Regions from separate parts of the Kitasatospora nipponensis genome, predicted to be linked through region 1. Evidence: riboswitches for the same ligand, from Rfam matches in the RefSeq annotation. Region 1 holds a riboswitch; the other holds the start of a gene.
The links. Region 1 has a riboswitch for guanidine ahead of ABD323_RS15525 (CBU_0592 family membrane protein). Riboswitches for the same ligand answer to the same signal wherever they lie in the genome.
Positions count from the first base shown of each region.

Region 2: another riboswitch for guanidine. It lies ahead of ABD323_RS19125 (MBL fold metallo-hydrolase); the one in region 1 lies ahead of ABD323_RS15525 (CBU_0592 family membrane protein).

Region 1 is NZ_BAAALF010000045.1:43,147-46,994, reverse strand. Features, by position in the region: gene aroC (chorismate synthase) at 1-1,103, opposite strand, end outside; guanidine-III (ykkC-III) riboswitch at 1,303-1,367, shown strand; gene ABD323_RS15525 (CBU_0592 family membrane protein) at 1,388-1,639, shown strand; gene ABD323_RS15520 (shikimate dehydrogenase) at 1,677-2,501, opposite strand; gene mltG (endolytic transglycosylase MltG) at 2,537-3,848, opposite strand, start outside.
Region 2 is NZ_BAAALF010000064.1:26,777-30,624, forward strand. Features, by position in the region: gene ABD323_RS19120 (PTS transporter subunit EIIC) at 1-724, opposite strand, end outside; gene ABD323_RS19125 (MBL fold metallo-hydrolase) at 747-1,646, opposite strand; guanidine-III (ykkC-III) riboswitch at 1,658-1,725, opposite strand; gene ABD323_RS19130 (hypothetical protein) at 1,767-2,051, opposite strand; gene ABD323_RS19135 (DUF6445 family protein) at 2,457-3,155, shown strand; tRNA gene ABD323_RS19140 (tRNA-Met) at 3,248-3,321, opposite strand; gene ABD323_RS19145 (YoaK family protein) at 3,414-3,848, opposite strand, start outside.

The DNA of each region.
Region 1 (3,848 bases):
ACCGCGTCGGCCAGCACCAGCGCGACCATCGCCTCGGCGACGATGCCGGCGGCCGGCACCGCGCAGACGTCCGAGCGCTGGTGGTGGGCCTTGGCCGGCTCACCGGTGCGCACGTCGACGGTCTGCAGCGCGCGCGGCACGGTGGCGATCGGCTTCATGGCCGCCCGCACCCGCAGCAGCTCTCCGGTGGACAGGCCGCCCTCGGTGCCGCCGGAGCGCCCGGAGGTGCGCCGGATGCCCTCGGGGCTCGGCACGATCTCGTCGTGCGCCTTCGAGCCGGGGACCCGGGCCAGCTCGAAGCCGTCGCCGACCTCGACGCCCTTGATCGCCTGGATGCCCATCAGCGCGGCCGCCAGGCGCGCGTCCAGCCGGCGGTCCCAGTGCACGTGCGAGCCCAGGCCCACCGGCACGCCGTAGGCGAGCACCTCGACGACGCCGCCGAGCGTGTCGCCGTCCTTGTGCGCCTGGTCGATCTCGGCGACCATCCGCTCGGAGGCGTCCGCGTCCAGGCAGCGCACCGGGTCCGCGTCCAGGCGCGCCTCGTCGCCGGGCTGCGGCAGCACGCCGGCCGGGGCCTTGGCGGCGCCCAGCTCGACCACGTGCGAGACGATCTCGATCCCGCAGGTCTCCTTGAGGAACGAGCGGGCCACCACGCCGAGCGCCACCCGCGCGGCGGTCTCCCGGGCGCTGGCGCGCTCCAGGATCGGGCGGGCCTCGTCGATCGAGTACTTCTGCATGCCGGCCAGGTCGGCGTGGCCGGGACGGGGGCGGGTCAGCGCCTCGTTGCGGGCCAGGCCCGCCAGGATCTGCTCGTCGACCGGGTCGGCCGACATCACCTGCTCCCACTTGGGCCACTCGGTGTTGCCGACCATGACGGCCACCGGGCTGCCCATGCTCAGGCCGTGCCGAACACCGCCGAGGAAGGTCACCTCGTCCTGCTCGAACTTCATCCGGGCTCCGCGGCCGTAGCCCAGCCGGCGCCGCGCCAGCGCGTCCGCCACCATCGCGGTGGTCACGGGCACGCCCGCGGGCAGACCCTCCAGGGTGGCGACCAGGGCGGGGCCGTGCGACTCCCCCGCCGTCAGCCAGCGCAACGTACCCAACGGTGCTCCTTCGTCAGCGGTCCGGTCGCGGCGCTCGCGCCGCGCTCCCGGCCGGGGCTCGATCCAACGGGCGTCGTCATGCGCGCCCGCCTGCGAATCCTTTCACGTCCGCAGGTCACCCCGGGCCGCGGTCCGCGTGGCGGACATCGTGGTGGACACCCCGGGCCCCGCCGTCCACCGCGCGTTCGGGCACAATGGAGGGGACCGCCCACCGGCGGCCACCGGACGAGACGCGCCGTACCCGGACCGACAAGACGACGCAGCCCCGTCAGGAGGGTGCCGGTATGGAGCAGGCCGTCCAGATCCTCGGATCGATCCTCATTCTCATCCCCTTCGCGCTGGCCCAGTGGGGCCGGATCAGTGCGCGCTCGCGGGGGTACCTGGTCCTCAACCTCGCCGGCTCGGCGGTCCTCGCCACCCAGGCCGCGCTCACCGCGCAGTGGGGGTTCCTGCTGCTGGAGGGCGTCTGGGCGGTGGTGTCGCTCATCGGCCTGGTCGCCGTGCTGCGCGGCCGCGAGCCCGCCGCCCAGCACTGACGGCGGCGGCTCGGCGCCCACCGACGGGTCCGGGACCCTAGCGCCCGGCCAACGCCGCCTCGCCCGCCGCCCGCATCGCCGCCAGCGGCCCCGCGGTGACCCCGGTGAACCGCTCGAACTGCAGCACCGCCTGGTGGACCAGCAGGTCCAGACCGCCCAGCACCGGCGCACCGCGCCGCGCGCAGGCCGCGGCCAGCGGGGTCGGCCAGGGGTGGTAGAGCACGTCGAAGAGCGCCCCGGGCGCGTCCGGCAGCGCGGCGGCGAAGGCGTCGGTGGCGCCCACCGGGGTGGTCGAGACGGTCAGCGGGCCGGCCAGCCCCTCGGCGCCGCGCTCCCAGTCGGCGGTGCGGACCGCCACCTGGAGCCGCTCCCCCAGCGCCCGCATCTCGCGGGCCCGCTCGGGCCCGCGCACGTACACGGTGACCTCGCCGGTGCAGATCCGCGCCAGCGCGGCCAGCGCGGAGGAGGCGGTGGCGCCGGCGCCCAGCACGGCCGCCGCCGGGACCTTCTCGATCCCGCGCTCGTGCAGCGCGGCGAGCAGGCCCGGCACGTCGGTGTTGTCGCCGGTGCGCCGCCCGTCGGCCTCCAGGACCAGGGTGTTGACCGCCTCCACCGCCAGCGCGGTGGGGCTCACCTCGTCCAGCAGCGGGATCACCGCGCGCTTGAGCGGCATGGTGAGCGAGCAGCCGGCCCACTGCCGCGGGTCGAGCCCGGCGAGGAAGCCGGGCAGCGCGGCCTCGTCCACCTCGAAGCGGTCGTAGCGCCAGCCCGTCAGCCCGAGCGCCGCGTAGCCGGCCCGGTGCAGCACCGGGGAGAGCGAGTGGGCGATCGGCGAGCCGAGCACGGCAGCCCGGTGTTGCATCGTCACGTCCTTCGGATCGCGCTTCGGGTCGCGCGTCAGGTCTTGCAGGTGCCCTGCTGGTCGTCGAAGCCCTGGCCGTGCGCGGTGCAGTAGTCCTTCACGTCGTTCTTGAAGGCGGCGAAGGTGTTGCTGAAGCGGGTCTCGGTCGGCGACACCGCCACGAAGTAGACCCAGTCGCCGGGCGTGGGCGCGAGCACCGCCTCGATCGCCGCGTCCCCCGGGTTGGAGATCGGCGTGGGCGGCAGGCCCTTGATCTGGTACGTGTTGTACGGGGTCTTCCCGTTGCGCTCGGCGTCGGTGAAGTTGGTGCGGCCGAGCTCGTACTGCAGCGTGGTGTCGAGCTGCAGCTTGCCCTGCGTGGCGTTGGTGTTGAGGCGGTTGGACAGGACCCGGGCGATCTTGCCGAAGTCGTTGTCGTTGTTGCCCTCGCGCTGCAGGATGCTCGCCTCGACGAGGACCTCGTACCCGCTCTTGAGGCCGATCTTCTGCGCGCCCTGGTCGAGGTTGAGCTGCTGGTAGTGCTGGACCGCGGTGTCGACCATCTGCTTGAGCAGGTCCTCGGGCTTCATGCCGTCGGTGATCGAGTACTTCTGCGGGAAGAGGAAGCCCTCCAGGTTGCCCTGCGCGTAGGCCGGCAGGTCCAGGTTGTTCGCCTGGCTCTTGGCCACCGCGGCGGTCGTGCCCGCCTTGAGCTTGAGCTTCGTGTCGATCTTGGCGTAGATCTCGAAGGCCCGGATGCCCTCCGGGATGATCAGCGCGTTGCCACCGTTGGAGTCCACCAGCAGCTGCACGGCCGCGGCCGCCGACATCTGGTGCTTCATGGTGTACGTGCCGGGCTGGATGGTGTTGCCCTTGGGGTTCTTGCCGTACGCGGCGATGAAGGCGTCCGTACTCTTCACCACGTCGGCGTCCTTCAGGACGGTGCCCATGTCGCTGCCGGTGGCGCCGTCCTTGATCTCGATGGTGACGGCGGTCGTCCCGGTGGCGGCGGTGGCGCCGGCGTAGTCGGCCGGCGGGCCGAAGTGGCTCTTGTAGAAGCCGTAGCCCCACCAGCCGGCGCCGCCCATGCCGCCGAGCAGGACCAGGGTGACCACCAGGCAGGCGCCGCTGTTGCGCAGCCCGGACTTCTTGCCCTTGGCCTTGCGCTTGGCCTCGGCCTCGTCGCTGATGTCCTGACCGGCGTCGAAGAACGAGTCGTGCTGCTCGGCCTCCTCGGCGAGCTCGTCCTGCGCGAGGTCGCCCTCGGGGTGCTCCTCCTCGACGTACTCGCCCTCGGCGTACTCGCCCTCGGCGTACTCGTCGTCGGCGTAGAGGTCGGCGTCGTACATCTCGGCGCCGGGCTGCGGG
Region 2 (3,848 bases), on a different contig from region 1:
GTGCCGCGGCCAGCGCGCCCAGGACACCGCCCTGCCCGGGGGAGAGCGGCTGCCCGAACGCCGAGACGTGCGCGACCCCCGGGTAGACGATCACCGCGGCGACCGCGCCGCCGAGGATCGGGGTGCCGCCGAACTCCTTGGCGGTGTTGTAGCCGACGAAGACCGAGATCAGCGACAGGAAACCGGCCGAGACCGCCCCCAGCGCCGGTACCAGGCCCGGGGCCCGGCCCAGGTTGCCGAGCAGGCCGCCGAGCCCGGCCACGATGCCGCAGCCGACCAGCGCCGGCACCAGCGGGACGAAGACGGCGGCGATCCTGCGCAGGAAGAGCTTGCCGGGGGTCGCGTTGCGCGCCGACCTGGCGGCCCGCAGGGCCGAGCCGCGGGCCGCGAGCGCGTCGGCGCCGGTGTCGGTGTCGGCCAGGGCGGGGGCCGGGTCGGTGTCCGGCGCGGGGTGAGCGGCCCGCTCCTGCTCGACCAGCCGCTCGAACTCCGGCGCCACCCCGCCGACGATGCCCGGACCCAGCACCAGCTGGCAGGTCTCACCCGCGACCACGCCCAGCACCGCCGGCAGCGCCCGCAGCTCGTCGGAGCGCACCAGCGCGTGGTCGCGCAGGCTCAGCCGCAGACGGGTCAGGCAGTGCGCGACCGCGACCACGTTGGCCGCGCCGCCCACCAGCGGCAGGATCGCGGCGGCGGTGGCGCGGTGCTGCGGACCGTCGGTCATCGGGTACCTCCCGCAAGGTGGGTCAGTCGAGCCGGTGGCAGAGGACGAAGTCCGGGTGGACGTGCCGCCCGATCCGCAGGTCGACCGTGCCACCGGCCGCGTCCGCCGCGTCCGCGGCCGCGTCGGCCTCCTCGACGGCCCGCAGGACGGCGCGCAGCCGCTCGGGCGTCAGCTCCAGCGGCGGCTCGTCCGGCTGGTAGGTGGTGCGGATGGGGTAGTCGACGCCCGGGGTGCGGGACATCTCGATGTGGCAGCCCAGCACGTGGCCGACCGGATGCGTCTCGGTGAAGGCGACCAGGCGCGCGAGGGAGGCGCGGAAGGCCGCCCAGTCCTCGATGTAGAGCCGCCCGGGGTAGACGGTGTCGCCGGTGAGCAGGAACCGGGTGGCGGGATCGTAGAAGGTGATCGCGCTGGGGTGGTGGCCAGGCGTGGGCAGGCAGTGCAGGACGCGGCCGCCCAGGTCGAGCAGCGCCTCGCGGTCGTGCGCCGGGCCCAGGCCCAGGAACCGCGAGACGGTCGCCAGGTCGGCCGCCACCACGGTGGTGTCGGGCCGGTCGGTGAACTGCCCGTCGCCCGCCACGTGGTCGCCGTGCGCGTGGCTGTGCAGCACCAGCAACCGGTAGCCGGCCCGCGGGTGGTCCGCCAGCCAGTCGCGGAGCAGCCCGTCCACCGTGGCGCGCAGCGGGAACAGCTCGGGCGAGGCCGTGGCACCGGTGTCGATGAGCACGGCCCGGTCGGCGCCGAAGAGCAGGAAGAGGAACGGTGCCTCGTAGTCGATGGCCATGTTCTGGCGCAGGATGACGGTGTTCTCGTCGTACCAGTGCACCTGGAGGTCGGGGTCGGCATTGTGCTTGGCCGAGGGCGATCCGTGGATCCAGGCCACCTGCAGGGGCTGCGCGACGGGGTGGAGGGGTGCGGACATGACGGCTCCAGCGAGCGTCGTCTTCGCAGGCCGGGTACGGCGCACATCTCGTCCGGGGCAGGCCCGGGCGGACCCCCGGGCCGAATCTAGCAGCCGCCCGCCCCCGCGGGCCCGCGCCGCTCAGGGGAGCCGGGCGCCGCCGCCGGCCTTGACCGCCTCCACGGCGTGCTGGTGCAGGGTGCGGGCGCTGTGCTCGTCGGAGACCGCCTGCGGACTGCCCTGCAGGGTGAACCAGTCCAGCGAGTCGGTGTACTGCACGGTCAGGACGGCCTCGGAGCCGGTCCAGGTGGTGTGCACGGTGAGGTCACCCGCGATGGCGATGCCCTCGACGGTCTGCACCCCGCCCGGTCCCGAGTGCACGTGCTTGGTGGTCCACGCTGCCCAACTGGTCGGTTCTTCAGCCATCGTGCCGCCTCCGCTAGGGATGAGGTGTCGGGTGCCATCCGCCGGTCCGCACCCGCCGCCGGAGCTGCTGCAAGAGATGGCCACCAGTCAAGTGGTAACCGGCGGCAGCGGCAAGTCCGCGCAACCACCCGCCGGTGGGCGTGCCGCCCGCCGGGTGTACGCCATCCGGTCAGTGGCCCGGTGTTCGGTGGCCGGCCCGGTCCGGGCCCCGGCGGGTCGGCCGGGGCCGCCACCTCGGTCGGTCCGCGGTCCACCCGCCCGCCGCCCGGCGGCACCGCTCGGCGCTCCCAACGCCCCGGCGGCCGAGAGTGATTGCCCGCAGAACGGGACAAGTCCGCCGGACCGGACAGAGATTGACCGATTCACGACAGCGCAGGGCCGGAACTGGCCGGTATGGTCTCCTCCATGCCGCCCATGCCTCCCCGGTCCCCGCGCCCGTCGCGGCCCGCGACCCTCCCCGTGCTGCCCTACCGCAAGCCCACGCTCGGTCGGGACTACTGGGTCTTCGACGACGTCCTGCCGGCCGTGGACGAGGTCCGCGCCCGCTGCCTGACCAAGGACGACTGGACCCAGGGCTACCCCTACCAGCCCGAGAGCTGGCCCGGCCTGCGCACCATGCCCGGCCTCGAGCCGGCCGAGCTGGCCAGGGTCGAGCAGCTGGTCCGCAAGGCCACCGGCGCGACCAAGCTCTGGCAGGCCACGGCCCCCGGCGGCGCCACGCTCAACCACAACTGCATCCAGGTGGTCGGGGAGGGCGAGTGCGAGGCGCGCCCGCACTCCGACTCCCGGGCGCTGTGCCGCTACGCCGCGGTGCTCTACCTCAACCCGAACGTGGGCAAGGACTTCGGGACCAGCTTCTACCGGCAGAGCCTGCCCGGCGGGGTGCTGGGCGGGAACATGGTCACCGCGCCGCACAACAACCTGGTCGAGGCACTGGGCACCCGGTTCGTGCCGGCGGACTCGTTCACCGAGGACGTCCGGGTCGCGCACCGCTACAACCGGCTGCTGCTCTACAGCGCCAACATGATCCACACCGCCACGGGCTACTGCGGCAGCACCCTGGAGGAGAAGCGGATGACCGCGGTCTTCTTCTGGATGGCCTGAGCGCCGACGGCGCCCTGAGCGGTGCCGCCCGCCGCTGTCGCGGGAGCGGGAAAGCGTGAAGGGCCCGGCGTCTGCCGGGCCCTTCACGATCGTAGCGGGGACAGGATTTGAACCTGCGACCTCTGGGTTATGAGCCCAGCGAGCTACCGAGCTGCTCCACCCCGCGTCGGTTCCTCAACCATACGGCATCCGGAGCGGTGGTCCGTACCGAACAACCGGCGGTCGGCGCGGCGCGGCCCGCCGCGGGCCGGCGCCCGGTCAGCGGGAGGGCTCCGGCAGCGGCGGCCGCAGGCGCGGGGCACGGGAGTACACCAGCCCCACCGCCGCCACGCAGCCCGCCACCGCGAGCAGCACCGCACCCGGGCCGCCGGGCAGCGCCGCGGCGCCCAGCAGGCCGCCGGCGAACATGCCCAGCACGGTGGACAGGCGCTGGACCCGGGTGAGCGAGGTCGTCGAGGACGGCGCGTGCGGGGTGAAGAGGTCCACGACCAGCTTGATGAGCGTGGTCTGCACCAGCGTGGTGGGCATCTCGGGGATCCGGGCCGCCAGGATGAAGCGGCTGCGCCACCCCATGGCCAGCGAGACGAGGGCGAAGACGACGCCGCTGTCCCGCGAGGGCGGCAGCCCCGAGCCGCCGGTGGCCACCGCGTACCCGCCGGCCGTGGCGAGCAGCGCGGACTCCGCCAGCAGGCC